Regions from separate parts of the Streptomyces lasalocidi genome, predicted to be linked through region 1. Evidence: riboswitches for the same ligand, from Rfam matches in the RefSeq annotation. Region 1 holds a riboswitch; each other region holds the start of a gene.
What was found. A riboswitch is a leader RNA that binds a small molecule or an ion and turns the genes downstream of it on or off. The one in region 1 is predicted to bind cyclic di-AMP.
Positions count from the first base shown of each region.

Region 2: another riboswitch for cyclic di-AMP. It lies ahead of E4U91_RS14355 (LysM peptidoglycan-binding domain-containing protein); the one in region 1 lies ahead of E4U91_RS21120 (C40 family peptidase).
Region 3: another riboswitch for cyclic di-AMP. It lies ahead of E4U91_RS26035 (M23 family metallopeptidase); the one in region 1 lies ahead of E4U91_RS21120 (C40 family peptidase).
Region 4: another riboswitch for cyclic di-AMP. It lies ahead of E4U91_RS16560 (M23 family metallopeptidase); the one in region 1 lies ahead of E4U91_RS21120 (C40 family peptidase).

Region 1 is NZ_SZNQ01000001.1:4,660,883-4,663,074, forward strand. It holds gene E4U91_RS21120 (C40 family peptidase) at 1-920, opposite strand, end outside; cyclic di-AMP (ydaO/yuaA leader) riboswitch at 928-1,103, opposite strand; gene pcrA (DNA helicase PcrA) at 1,334-2,192, shown strand, end outside.
Region 2 is NZ_SZNQ01000001.1:3,240,282-3,242,473, forward strand. It holds gene eno (phosphopyruvate hydratase) at 1-78, opposite strand, end outside; gene E4U91_RS14355 (LysM peptidoglycan-binding domain-containing protein) at 377-1,105, opposite strand; cyclic di-AMP (ydaO/yuaA leader) riboswitch at 1,110-1,302, opposite strand; gene E4U91_RS14360 (LysM peptidoglycan-binding domain-containing protein) at 1,498-2,192, opposite strand, start outside.
Region 3 is NZ_SZNQ01000001.1:5,774,719-5,776,910, forward strand. It holds gene E4U91_RS26030 (M16 family metallopeptidase) at 1-1,044, shown strand, start outside; cyclic di-AMP (ydaO/yuaA leader) riboswitch at 1,266-1,429, shown strand; gene E4U91_RS26035 (M23 family metallopeptidase) at 1,443-2,192, shown strand, end outside.
Region 4 is NZ_SZNQ01000001.1:3,711,551-3,713,742, reverse strand. It holds gene E4U91_RS16570 (dihydrofolate reductase family protein) at 1-340, shown strand, start outside; tRNA gene E4U91_RS16565 (tRNA-Met) at 417-490, shown strand; cyclic di-AMP (ydaO/yuaA leader) riboswitch at 808-965, shown strand; gene E4U91_RS16560 (M23 family metallopeptidase) at 975-2,006, shown strand; gene E4U91_RS16555 (aldo/keto reductase) at 2,185-2,192, shown strand, end outside.

The DNA.
Region 1 (2,192 bases):
GGGCCGGTGGCGCCCCAGACGTACGGCTTGCCGATCTGCGCGCGGGCGAAGGCGAGCGCCTTGTCGGCCCTGGTGGCGTAGGCGGGGTCCGTCGCGGCCGAGCCCGCGGACGGCGAGGACGTCCCTGAGCCCGCCCCCGACCCCGACCCTGATGCCGCCCCCGACCCGGACCTGGACCCGGACGCGCTCTCCTGCTGGGCCGCCCGCGCCGCGGCCTGCTGCTTCGCCAGCGCGGCCGCCTGGCGTGCGGCCTCCTCCTGCTTGCGCTTCTCGATCGCGGCGAGCCGCGCCTTCTCCTGCGCCGTCAGCTGCGCCAGCAGCTCGCGCGCGGCCGTGAGCTTCTGCTGGACGGTGGCCTTGGCGGTCCGCAGGTCGCTCTGCGTGTCGGAGAGCGTCCGCAGGCTCTGCGAGGCCTCCTGGCGCTTCTTCATCGTGGCCGCCTGCTCGGTCACGTAGTCGTCGACCGCGCTCTTCTGCCGTTCGGTCATCCGCCCCATGAGCTGGGTCTGGTCGAAGTAGTCCTGCGGGGTGTCGGCGAGCAGGAACGTCGCCGTGCCGGGGGTGGTGGCGCCGGTGCGGTACTGGGCGGCGGCGAAGGTGCCCAGGTCCTCGCGCGCGGTGTTGAGCTCCTGGGTGCGCCGGGCGACGTCGTCGAGGAGGCCGTCGACGCGCCGGCGCTGGGTGGCGGTCTGCTCCTTGGCGGCGTTGTACTTCTCGGTCGCCGACTCCGCCTGGCGGTACAGGTCGTCGACCTTCTTCTCGACCTCTTCCAGACTGGGCCTGCCGTCGTCGGCGGGCGCGGCGTGCGCCGTCTGGGAGAGCAGGGCCACCGAGGTGAGGGCGGCGGTGGCGAGGACGGGCGGGCGTATCCCGGCCACCCGTGGTCCCGCGGAGCGGGGCTTGCGGTGCTGCGACGCCAAGGGAGGCGACTCCTTCCACGGTCCGCCTACCGGGTTAGCTGTCGGGTTCGGGCGGTCGGTCGGAAGGGTTGCCCTACGGCCGTGTCCCCCCGCGGGAGGACGGGCCGATTCACCCCAAGGATCTCGGTGGGTCCCCGGCTCCGGCTGCCGTCGGGGGCGGGCCGGACTCGGCGGAGGCCGCGCGGCCCGGCGACGTTCGCCGGTGGGTGTCGTACGGCCTGCCGGAACGGTAGCCAACGCGTGGGGCGCCTGGGAAGGTTGACGGGTGATATGCCCGATACATTTTCGTGACCTCGGCGTGTCCGGATCTGCACCGGAGCACAGTGTGTCGCGAAGGGCGCGGAGCGTCACGACTGCCCAGTTTCCGGGAGGGCGACCGGGGTGTCAGTGGGGCCCCCTAGACTCGTAGAGCGATGAGCAGCCTCTTTGACGACAGCTTCCTGGCGAACCTCCAGGCCCCGCGGGGCCACGAGGAGGAACCTCCGCCGCCCCCCGAGGACGATCACCTGCCGGAACCGCTTCCGGACGATCTGTTCGCCGGGAAGTTCGACGCGCCCCCGGACCGGGAGACCCACTACCGCGACGGCGCCCCGCGCCCGGTGCTCGACCCGGCGGCGCTCCTGGACGGGCTGAACGACAACCAGCGCGCCGCGGTCGTGCACGCCGGCACGCCCCTGCTCATCGTCGCCGGCGCCGGCTCCGGCAAGACCCGCGTGCTCACCCACCGCATCGCCCACCTGCTCGCCGAGCGCGACGTCCACCCGGGCCAGATCCTCGCGATCACCTTCACCAACAAGGCCGCGGGCGAGATGAAGGAGCGCGTCGAGCAGCTGGTCGGCCCGCGCGCGAACGCGATGTGGGTCATGACCTTCCACAGCGCGTGCGTGCGCATCCTGCGCCGCGAGAGCAAGAAGCTCGGCTTCACCTCGTCCTTCTCGATCTACGACGCCGCCGACTCCAAGCGCCTGATGGCGCTGGTCTGCCGTGACCTGGACCTCGACCCCAAGCGCTTCCCGCCCAAGTCCTTCAGCGCCAAGATCAGCAACCTCAAGAACGAGCTGATCGACGAGGAGGACTTCGCCGCCCAGGCCACCGACGGCTTCGAGAAGACCCTCGCCCAGGCCTACGCCCTGTACCAGTCGCGGCTGCGCGAGGCGAACGCCCTCGACTTCGACGACCTGATCATGACGACGGTCAACCTGCTGCGCGCCTTCCCGGACGTCGCCGAGCACTACCGCCGCCGCTTCCGGCACGTGATGGTCGACGAGTACC
Region 2 (2,192 bases), 1.4 Mb from region 1:
CTCGACCTCGACCGTGGGGTTGCCTCGGGAGTCCAGGATTTCCCGGGCTACGACGACGTCGATGGACGGCACGAGCATCTCCTTCGTGGATGTGACGCGGGTACACGCAGTACCGCAGTGGCTCTGCGAGATGAGCCTAACCGGCTCCGGCGCTTCGGCCAGCCGATCGGCCACCTCGTGGACAGAACCGAGAGTAAATTGTTCCTGAACTGAACAAAACCCCGGTGCGGCAACCAGGACACGAAAAACCCCGCCCCGGTGCGTACGGGGGAGAACGCACCGGGGCGGGGAGCCCGTGGGGACGGGGGACCCTCACGGGCCTCCACCATGGAGGACCCGGATGTGAGGGCGCTGTGCTTCGGTCACGAGCCGGCTGTCACTTCAGGTGCAGCTGCTGGCCCGGGTAGATGAGGTCGGCGTCCTCGACGATGTCCTTGTTCAGCTGGAACAGCTTCTCCCAGCCGCCCTGGACGTGGTGCTTCGCGGCGATGGTGCTGAGGGTGTCGCCCGCGACCACCTTGTACTCGCCGTCACCCTTCTTGACCTTCTTGCCGGTCGGGGTGGTGACCGTCTTCTGCGACTTCTGCGTCTTCTGCGTCGAGGCGGCCGGGCGCTCGCTGGAGCGGGAGGCGGCCTGGTCCTCGCTGGAGCGGGTCGAGGTGGAGCTCGAGCCGCTGTTCGAGGAGTTGGAGCCGGAGGAGCTGCTGGAGGAGCTCGAGGAGCCGCCGGTGGAGGCGCCCGACAGACCCTTGCCGCAGACCGGCCAGGCGCCCTTGCCCTGGGAGGCGAGGACCTTCTCGGCGATCTCGATCTGCTGGGACTTGCTGGCGCGGTCGGCGGTGGAGGCGTAGGCGGTGCCGCCGTACGCGGCCCAGGTGGAGGCCGAGAACTGCAGGCCGCCGTAGTACCCGTTGCCGGTGTTGATGGACCAGTTGCCGCCCGACTCGCACTGGGCGACGGCGTCCCACTCGGAGGTGGTGGCGGCGGAGGCGTTGCCGGCCGCCATCAGCGGTGCGGCGATGGCGACACCGGTGACGCCGGCGAGCGCGGCGGCGCGGGTGGCCTTGGACGGACGACGGTGCTTGCCCTTGCCGGAAAACAGCATGGATCGATCCCCTCACCGACGCCTGCGAGGTGAGCTGTCGGGTTCGGGCCGGTTGAGTTGCCCGGCCGCACCCCCCTCTCGGACGGCGCGGCTCCACCCCAAGCCGGTCCCGGCGTCGGCGGCCTCGAAGGCCTCTCAACTACCGGACCCGGCACTTACCTTGGGTCCCCCGCTCCTGCCTACGGCGCTTGACGCGACGACTGTTCCCGGGCTGCCGCTGGCAGGATTCGGCGTTGCGACGGCCGGGGCTCGGGTTGCCGAGCGATCTCGACCGTAGACAGGTGATCGACGGAATTTCAAAGACGATCAGGGCTTCTGAGACTCATCCCACACTTTCGCCAAACCGGACATTCAATAGCGAAGCATGACGTGAACTCCCGGGGTTTTTCGCCCTATTCGGCCCCTAGAGACAGGGTCTGACCGGGGACGATACTGCTCGGGTCGGCGCCGATGACGTCCTTGTTCGCCGCGTACAGCGCACGCCACCCGCCCGCGAGGTCAAGGGAGTCGGCGATGGACTCGAGGGAGTCACCCGGGTGGACGAGGTAGCCCTCGCCCGCGGGGGACGCGTGGCGGCCGACGGAGGCGGTGCTGGTGCCGTCCTCGGCCGGGGCCTCCTCGGCACTGCCGCCACGGTGCTTGCCGGTGCCGGACGCCGTGACGGGCGCGCTGTCGGTCGTGTCGGCCGCGGCACCGGTGTCGACGAGGCTCCAGGACCCCACGCCCTGCTCGGACTTGTCCGGAACGTCCGCATACGGGCTGCCCGTGGGTGAGCTGTCCGGCGCCTGCGCGGCGGCGCCACCCTTGTCCGCACCCGTGGACGCACCCGGCACCGTGGACGTGTCCGACGGAACGGACGAAGCGGGCGAAGAGGGGCCGGAAGAGGCGGAGTCGGACGGGGTGGCGCCCGTGTCGCCGGTCGGGGTGGAGGACGCCGACCCGGACGAGTCGGACGAATCACCCGAACCGGTGGCGTCCGTGGTCTCCTTGGAGGAGTCGGACAGCCCGCCGGGAAGCGGTGCCTGCGACGCGTCGCCTGCCACGCCGGTGTCCACGCCCAGCGCGCCGTTCTGCTGGGTGAGCCCCG
Region 3 (2,192 bases), 1.1 Mb from region 1:
GTCTCGCGCCTGTCCAAGGGGCTCGGGCTGGTCGCCGACGCGCTGCGCGCGCCCGCGTTCGCCGACGGCGAGGTCGAGCGCCTGGTGCGCAACCGCCTCGACGAGATCCCGCACGAGCTGGCCAACCCCTCGCGTCGGGCCGCCAAGGAGCTCTCCAGGCAGCTGTTCCCGGCGACGGCCCGCATGTCGCGCCCGCGCCAGGGCACCGCGGAGACGGTGGGGGCGATCGACGCCGCGGCCGTGCGCGCCTTCTACGAGCGGCACGTCCGCCCCGCCACGGCGACCGCCGTCGTCGTCGGCGACCTCACCGGCGTCGACCTGACCGCGCTGCTCGGCGACACCCTGGGCGCCTGGACCGGCTCCGCCGCGCAGCCGCGTCCCGTGCCGCCGGTGACCGCCGACGACACCGGGCGCGTGGTGATCGTGGACCGGCCCGGCGCCGTCCAGACGCAGCTGCTCATCGGCCGGATCGGTCCCGACCGGCACGACCGCGTGTGGCCGGCGCAGGTGCTCGGCACGTACTGCCTCGGCGGCACCCTCACCTCCCGCCTGGACCGCGTCCTGCGCGAGGAGAAGGGCTACACGTACGGCGTACGGGCGTTCGGCCAGGTGCTGCGTTCCGCGCCGGACGGGTCGGGCGCCTCGATGCTCGCCATCAGCGGTTCCGTCGACACGCCCAACACCGGTCCCGCGCTGGACGACCTGTGGAAGGTGCTGCGCAGGCTCGCCGAGGAGGGCCTGACCGACGCCGAGCGCGACGTCGCCGTGCAGAACCTCGTCGGGGTGGCGCCGCTGAAGTACGAGACCGCCGCGGCGGTCGCCGGCACGCTGGCCGACCAGGTCGAGCAGCACCTGCCCGACGACTACCAGGCCACGCTCTACCAGCAGCTCGCCGCCACCGGCACGGTCGAGGCCACCGCGGCCGTCGTCAACGCCTTCCCGGTGGACCGCCTGGTGACGGTCCTCGTCGGTGACGCCGCCACGATCAAGGAGCCCGTCGAGGCGCTGGGCATCGGCGAGGTGACCGTGGTCGCGGCCGAGTAGGCCGAGTAGGCCGACCGAGCCGCGTCAACACCGCGTGCACCACAGGGGTCCTGGGCGACGGAAGCGTCACCAGGGCCCCTGCGTGTCCGAATTGGGCGAGTGGTTGCCGCTCTGCGCTGTGGGATGCGCTACAAAAGCCCGGTTCCGTTTGGGAATCGGGGGCGAGCCCTTCTAAGTTCATCCGGGCTGTCCGTCAGGCAGTGCGCCGCATCCGCGGCACCGGACAGTCATCGCCGAGTCCCCGTACGGCGCGAGCCAGGGGAGCCGGGGACCCATCCAGTCCCTGGGGTGAATCGGGCGCCCGCGCGTGTCGCGAGGGGGCCCGTAGGAGACCTTCCTGCTCCGAACCCGTCAGCTAACCCGGTAGGCGAGAGGGAAGGAAAGGAACGCACCACTACATGGCGTTCAGCTGCGCCACGGGTAAGCACCGTCGACCCGGCCGTCTCCAGCGCACCACCGCCCGCGCGGCGGGCGTCGCGGCACTCACCACCACCGGCGTCCTGGCCACCGTGGCCTCCCCGGCCCTGGCCGCCGAGCCCACCGTCGAGCAGACCGGGCTCATCCCCGTCCTCACCGTGAACGACTCGGTCGCCCAGCAGGTCGACGACCAGGCCGCCGCGCAGAAGCAGGCGGCCGCGGAGAAGGCCGCCGCGGAGGCCGCTCGCCAGCGGGCGGTCGAGAAGGCGAAGCAGGAGCGCGAGGCCCGGGCCCGCGCCGCCCGCGAGGCCGAGCGCAAGCGGCTCAACATGTTCGTGACGCCGATCGCGCACTCCTACGTGTCCACCGGGTACCGCACCGGAGGCTCGCTGTGGTCCTCCGGCACCCACACCGGCATCGACTTCCACGCCGCGAGCGGCACCGCCGTGCACGCGGTCGGCCTCGGCACGGTCGTCGAGGCCGGCTGGGGCGGCGCGTACGGCAACCAGGTCGTGATCCGCATGAGCGACGGCGTGTACACCCAGTACGGGCACCTGTCGTCCGTGGCCGTCTCCGTCGGCCAGACGGTCGTCCCCGGCCAGCAGATCGGCCTCTCGGGCGCGACCGGCAACGCGACCGGCCCGCACCTGCACTTCGAGGCGCGCACCACGGCCGAGTACGGCTCGGACATCGACCCGATCGCCTACCTGCGCAAGCACGGCGTGGACGTC
Region 4 (2,192 bases), 950 kb from region 1:
CGAACTGGCCCGCGGTCACTCCCGCGAGGGCGGCGACCCGGTGGTGCACGCCGAGGAGGCCGCCCTGGCCAAGCTCGGAGCCGCCGACCCCCGCCTGGCCGGCGCGACCGTCTACAGCAGCCTCGAGCCGTGCGCCCGCCGCGCCTCCCGCCCGGCGCCCTGCGCCCGGCTCATCCTCGACGCGGGGGTGCGCCGGGTGGTCACGGCCTGGCGCGAGCCGGACACCTTCGTCGAGGCGGCGGACGGCAACGGGCTGCTGGCGGCGGGGGGCGCCGACGTCGTCGTACTGCCCGAGTACGAGGGGCGGGCCAAGGAGCCGAACCGGCACCTCCTGGGGTGAGCCCGGTGCCCGTCCGGGCGCCCTGGACAACCGTTTCGCTTTTGGTCCCGCACATGGCGTACAGTGGAGTCATCGCCGCGGGGTGGAGCAGCTCGGTAGCTCGCTGGGCTCATAACCCAGAGGTCGCAGGTTCAAATCCTGTCCCCGCTACTGAAGACCGAGGGCCGGAATCCGAAAGGGTTCCGGCCCTCGGTGTTTCCGCAGCCTCCCGCGCGCCCTCACTCTGCGTGAGTGTCCGACCGCCCTTCGCATCACAACTGAGTCACTATCAAACGACCGGTGACTACTGATCTCTTCCCCTGGGCACCCTGATTCCCCGCCAACTCGCCCGTTTTTCCCCGGTCGTGGCAGGAAAGTCCAGGTCAAAAATGTTGTTGATCAAGCGGAACGGCTTGGAAAGCTGCCTCCGTGTCTATTAACGTTCGATAACGCAGCGCGGTCGTCCCAGCCGTCACCGAAGGCGGCTCCGTGCGCACGCGCCGAATCCCGCAAGGGAACCGGGGAACCACCACCTTGGGGTGAATCACGCGGAAGCCGCCGCCCACCAGCGGCCGGTATACGCGCGTAGGAGACCTTCCCGCTCCGAACCCGTCAGCTAACCCGGTAGGCGACGGAAGGAAAGGAGCGCGCCCGCGTGGCGTCCAACCGGCCTGCCCCAGAAGCCCCCTCGCTGCCGAGCCAGCGTCCCACGGAGACGTTCGCCTACGGCGGTCAGCGCGTCGACGAGGGCCCTTGGGAGGAGTGGAACCCCACCGCGGACTCCCTCCGTCCGGTACGCGGCCGGCACCGCGTCGCCAAGCAGCGCGGCGGACTCGCCCGCAGCTCCACCGTCCTCGGCGTCGGCGTCATCGCCGCCGTCGGCGCGGGCGGCATGGCCAGCGCCAACACCGGCAAGCCGCCGGTCTCCATCTCGCTGCCCGACCTGCCCTCCGTCGGCTCGCTGATCTCCGACCACGACGCCCCGCAGGAAGCCGCCCCCGCGGCGCTCAGCACCTTCGGAAGCACCGCGGACGACACCGCCCAGGGCACCGCCGACGCCGGTGAGGCCCTGCGCACCCGGATCATGGCGCAGGCCGAGTCGCAGCAGACGCAGGTCGACACCAAGGCGCTCGCCGTCGTCGAGGCCGCCGCGGCCAAGGCGGAGGCCGACGCCGCCGCCCAGGCCGAGCAGGAGGCCCAGGCCAAGGCCGCCGCCGCGAAGAAGAAGGCCGAGGAGCAGGCCGCCAAGGTGGCCGAGGCCGCGCGCCTGGCCGAGCTGGCCAAGCAGTACACGCTGCCGACGTCGTCGTACACGATCACCTCGACGTTCGGCCAGGCCGGCTCGATGTGGTCCTCCGGCTACCACACCGGCCTGGACTTCGCGGCGCCCACCGGCACCCTCATCAAGGCCGTGCACAGCGGCACGATCACCGAGGCGGGCTGGGCGGGCGCCTACGGCTACCGCACGATCCTCACCCTCGACGACGGCACCGAGGTCTGGTTCTGCCACCAGTCCTCGATCAGCGTCAGCGCCGGCCAGAAGGTCGGCACCGGCGACGTCATCGGGCGCGTCGGCGCCACCGGCAACGTCACCGGGCCGCACCTGCACCTCGAGATCCACCCCGGCGGCGCGGCCACCGGGATCGACCCGATGGCGTGGCTGCGGGACAAGGGCCTGACCCCCTGACCCGACCCTGGCCCGCCCCCTGACCCGTCCCTTGATCGGGCGGCCGGCCGGGGACCGGGTTCCCCGGACCGGCCGGCCCATGCACCCCCGTCCCGGAACCGGCGGCGGCCGTTCCGGTTTACGTGAAGTTTGCGGGCCGACGGGATGACCGCCCCCCGGCCGGTCGTTGGAACAGGGCATGACTGC